2 regions of the Phenylobacterium soli genome follow, and region 2 is predicted to be linked to the other one. Evidence: riboswitches for the same ligand, from Rfam matches in the RefSeq annotation. Region 2 holds a riboswitch; the other holds the start of a gene.

Region 1 (2,383 bases), 560 kb from region 2:
AGGACGGTCCGTCCGCCGGCGCGGCCATGGCCACCGCCATCGTCTCGGTGCTGACGGGCATCCCGATCCGGGCCGACATCGCCATGACCGGCGAGGTCACGCTGCGGGGCCGGGTGACCGCCATCGGCGGCCTCAAGGAGAAGCTGCTCTCCGCGCTCCGTTCGGGCGTGAAGACGGTGCTGATCCCGGAAGAGAACGAGAAGGACCTGGCCGACGTCCCGGAGAACGTGAAGTCGGGCCTGGAGATCGTCCCGGTCTCGACAATGGACGAGGTGCTCAAGCACGCGCTCGTGCGTCAGCCGACGCCGATCGAGTGGAACGAGGCCGACCATCCCCCCGTCGCGCCGGTCGAAGAGGCCGACGTCGGCGGCCTGGTCACCCACTAAGGGCCTCTGAGCCCCGGAGCGCCGGTCCCGTACCGGCGCTTCGATCAAATGTTGTGTCAGCGGAGCGGCGCGGGAGAATTCCCGCGCCGCTCTCGTTTGACGGCTCCGCTTCCTCGGGCCTTAATCGCCGGCGGGCGAGGGGACCGCGGCTGGCGATCTCCTGGCACCCACACAATAAAAATGGGCTGGGAGAAAACGCATGACCAAGGCCGAACTGGTCTCGGCGATCGCCGACAAGGCGGGCTTGAACAAGGCGCAAGCCAAGCAGGCGCTGGACGCCTTCATCACCTCCGTCTCCAGTTCCCTCAAGCAGGGCCAGGAAGTGCGGCTGGTGGGCTTCGGCTCCTTCGTGCCGGTGAAGCGACCGGCAGGCACGGCGCGCAATCCACGCACCGGCGAGACCGTCAAGCGGCCGGCGATGGCCACCTGCCGGTTCCGCGCGGGCGATGCTCTGAAGAGCGCGCTCAACCGCTAGGGCGGGGGCAAGGAAACACGGGAAGGGCGGCCCCAGCGGCCGCCTTTTTCATTGGCGGGGCCGCCGCGTTCGGATAGAAGCCGCCGGTCTTCGGGGAGTAGCCGTTCGCACCTCCAGCGAAGTCCGCGTCAACAGACTTGCCGAGGCGACGAGCCGGGGCATGGCGCGGACGGCGGGCCAGACACCGGCCCGATTGGCGAGACCGACGATGCGGACCTCCGGCACGTGGCCGGCGGGGGTTGCCGCGTCGTCGTGTTCGATCGCCGGCCCCAAGGAAGTAACGTGAGCCTCGAACCCTTCTTCACATCGACCGCCGTGGTCGCCGTCGGCGAGATCGGCGACAAGACCCAGCTCCTCGCCGTGGTTCTGGCCGCGCGCTTCCGCAAGCCGGTGCCGATCATCCTCGGCATCCTGGCGGCGACCATCCTCAATCACACCCTGGCCGCGACCCTGGGTTACCTGATCGCCGACTTCCTGAGCGGCATGGGCTTCCGCCTGGCGGTGGGCGCGGCCTTCATCGCCATGGCCGGCTGGGCGCTGATCCCAGACAAGGCCGACGACGACGCGGCCGCGGCGACCCGGGGCGGGGTGTTCCTCACCACCCTCATCTCGTTCTTCCTGGTGGAGATCGGCGACAAGACGCAGATCGCCACGTCGCTGCTCGCGGCCCGCTACCATCAGATCGCCATGGTGGCCGCCGGCACGACGCTCGGCATGATGATCGCCGACGCGCCGGCCGTCTTCCTCGGCGAGGCGGCGACCAAGATCGTGCCGCTCCGCTATGTGCGGATCGCGGCGGCCGTGATCTTCGCCCTGATCGGGGTCTGGGTGATCCTGGCCGCCTTCAAGATCCTCTAGCCGGTCAGGCCGCCAGCGGCGGGCCCACGATGTCGATGTGGTTGCGGGCGCAGGCCTCGGTGAGGAGCAGCTTCAGCTCCTCGCTGGGCGCGGTCACCGGCGGCAGGTCCTCGCCGGCCGGCCGGGACATCTCGCGGACCATGCCCTCGAAGTCGCCGCCGACGGTGATGGTCAGGAAATGGGCGCGGGGGCTCTCGATCCGGAAGGTGTGCGGCACGCCCTTGGGGGCCAGCAGGGTCTCGCCCGCCTGGGCCACGACCTCGGTGTCGCCGACCTTGAAGCGCATGACGCCGTCCAGGATGTGGAACACCTCGTCCTCGCGTCGGTGGCGGTGCAGGGGCGGGGAGTCGCCCTGGGCCATCAGCTGTTCGGTGACGCAGACCTTGTCCGGGCCATCGGCGGCGCCGCGGCGGAAGGTGAGGCGGCCGTTCAGGAACCAGATCGTATCGTCGTTCTTCGCTTGATCTTTCAGCATGTTCGCACCTGTGGTTTGAAGGTGCGTCCCATCTGTCACACGGCCTTGCGGTGCGGAAATGGGATGATCGTATGGGGGCCATAAGCGGCATGAATTTAGCCGCCTTCGACCTGAACCTCTTGCGCGTGTTCGACGCCCTGATGCGCGAGCGCAGCGTGACGCGCGCCGGCGAGCAGATCGGTCTCTCGC
Region 2 (2,383 bases):
GCCGACCATCATGGCGCCGCAGAGCCAGATCACGGCCCAGGTTCGTCGTTCGCTCGCCTCGTGGACAGCGCTCAGGAAATTGTGGTGATGCCCCGGCCGGGGGTGTTCGGCGATCAGTTCGGACATCGGCTTGGCCATCTCAGAGGTGCAGCAGGACGAGGAGGGCGGCGAACAGGGCGTAGAACAGTCCCATGCTGGCGAGGAACCCGCGGGAGATCACGCCGCGCCGGAACGAGACGAACATCACCGCGACGGCGATTGCGGTGACGCCGCCGGCGAGGATCAGCGAGCGATCGAGCAGCCACGGCGTCCAGAAGAGACCGAACGCCGTCGGGACAGTGGCCTGGATCATCATCGCGCCGCTGATGTTGGCGAGCGCCAACCGGTGCTTGCCCTGACGGACCCAGATGATGGCGTTCATCGTTTCGGGAAGCTCTGTCGCGATGGGACTGAGAAGCAACGCCAGTAGTTGCGGCTTCATGCCGAGCGCTGGCCCGAGCGCGTCGAGCTGGCTGACGAACAGGCGCGACGCCCCGAAGATCACGACGAGCGCCACGGCGGTCTGCAGGGCGCTCAGGCTAAGGGGCGGTTCACCTTGGCGCTTGCGGGCGATAATCAGCGGCTCCAGGTGCTCTTCCGCCTCGTCGCTCTCGTCGCGGCTCATCTCGCGCCAGAAGTAAATGGCGTAGGCGGCGAGGAAGAGGACGCCAAGCCACGGCTTGAAGGCGAAGGCGACCAGGCCGACCGAAAGCTTGACGATGAAGATCGTCAGGAACCACCCTTGGTCCCGGCTGAGGCGCTGGAACTGCTTTCTGACGTCGCCGGTGCGGCGCAGATGGCGACCGCTCAGGATCAGGGTCGCGCCCACGGTGGCGTAGGCGATGGTGGCCAGGACCAGCGGCCCGCCGAGCGCGGCGCCGACACCCAATTCGCGCTGAGCGTCGCCCTTGCCGAACGCCACCGCGACGAAGGTGACCACGCTCTCCGGCAGGGCGGTGCCGAAGGCGGCGAGGATCGTGCCGGTGGCCGTCCGGCCGACCGAGAGCTTGCGGCCCAGCCATTCCACCCCATTCACGAAGAACTCGCAGGCGAAGTAGATGACGGCGGCCGACCCCAGCAGGAGGACCACGTTCACGAGCAACGGGTTCATCGATTTTCCCTGGGGTCAGGCGGCGCGCACCAAAGGCCAGGCTTCCCCGCCCGACCCACGAGCGGAAGCTGGCCTTCGGTCTCGCCGTGCCTCTCGGCCGCTCACGCCATGCCGGTCGCCCGACAAGTCTGTTGACGTGAGCCCCGCTGAACGCGCGGTCGGCTACTCCCCAAAGGAGCGGATCCAGTAGCGGCAGATGAAGGACAAGGCAACTGTCCGATCCGGTGACTCAAGGGCGCGATCAGCTGTCGGATCGGCCGCGAAGAGCGGACCGTCAGAAGGTCAGCGCCAGAAACACCTTGAGATCCGCCGGGGAGGGGGCAGCGGATCTAATCAGCAAGACCGGGCGTCCGGCGTTAGTCGAGCCGGCAGAAGCAATACATGAACTCCTGGGTCGTACCCCAAGGCGTTTCATGTAGCTCCGTAAGGCTCTCCAGCAGGCGGAATTTCGGCCCAAACTGGCCGTGAAGCCCGGCCGGATCGTAGCGAACGACATCGAGGCCGCTGCATTTTTCGGGACCTCGCGGGCCGAAGGTGCCCACGATGACGTGGCCGCCGGGCCTCACCGCGCGCGCCACCTGACGGACATATGCCGCGCGTTGCCCTTCGTCCGTCAGGAAGTGAAATACGGCTCGGTCGTGCCAAACGTCGTACCGGGCCGCCGCCAACTCGGTCTGGGTGATGTCGCCCGCAATCCAATGCACTGAGGTAGCCGCCGCACCGAGCCGGGCTTGGGCCACGTCGAGGGCCGCCGGAGAGATGTCGAGCACGGTCAGATCGCGGTAGCCGCGGGCGACGAGGTCATCGACCAAGGTCGACTCCCCTCCACCCACATCGATGATCGCGCTGCCAAGATCAGGTGCGGCGCGTTCGATAAGCCGGAGCGACACGTCGAGGTGCGGCCTGTACCAGCTCACCTCGTCCATGGCCTTGGAGCGATACACGCTCTCCCAATGCGCCTTTGTGGTCATCGCCGCCCGTCTCGATGTTTTCCGTTAGATTGGGATCGGCTCCGTTGAGCGCCAGAGCCCATAGGAGGCGCCAGGGTTTGCTGTTGGCGCGCAGCTGCCCAGCCGCGATATCAGCCCGGCTGATGTCCGCTGGCGGCCGTCGGAACGTCACACGAGCGCGACGTTCAGGCCGTTGAGGACGCGGGCGAGCCCCGACGCAGCGCGCAGGGCCGTCGTCTCGCGCGGGGCCAGCTTGGCGACCGCGCGATCATAGATGGCGAGG

What was found. A riboswitch is a leader RNA that binds a small molecule or an ion and turns the genes downstream of it on or off. The one in region 2 is predicted to bind manganese.
Region 1: linked by a shared signal. The riboswitch ahead of DJ017_RS13230 (TMEM165/GDT1 family protein) and the one ahead of DJ017_RS10400 (sodium:calcium antiporter) in region 2 are both predicted to bind manganese.

What each region holds. Positions count from the first base shown of each region.
Region 1 covers NZ_QFYQ01000001.1:2,655,771-2,658,153, reverse strand. The annotation lists gene lon (endopeptidase La) at 1-386, shown strand, start outside; gene DJ017_RS13235 (HU family DNA-binding protein) at 586-861, shown strand; yybP-ykoY riboswitch at 942-1,056, shown strand; gene DJ017_RS13230 (TMEM165/GDT1 family protein) at 1,144-1,719, shown strand; gene DJ017_RS13225 (cupin domain-containing protein) at 1,724-2,194, opposite strand; gene DJ017_RS13220 (LysR family transcriptional regulator) at 2,284-2,383, shown strand, end outside.
Region 2 covers NZ_QFYQ01000001.1:2,095,604-2,097,986, forward strand. The annotation lists gene dmeF (CDF family Co(II)/Ni(II) efflux transporter DmeF) at 1-126, opposite strand, end outside; gene DJ017_RS10400 (sodium:calcium antiporter) at 140-1,150, opposite strand; yybP-ykoY riboswitch at 1,165-1,328, opposite strand; gene DJ017_RS10405 (class I SAM-dependent methyltransferase) at 1,507-2,121, opposite strand; gene DJ017_RS10410 (RES family NAD+ phosphorylase) at 2,269-2,383, opposite strand, start outside.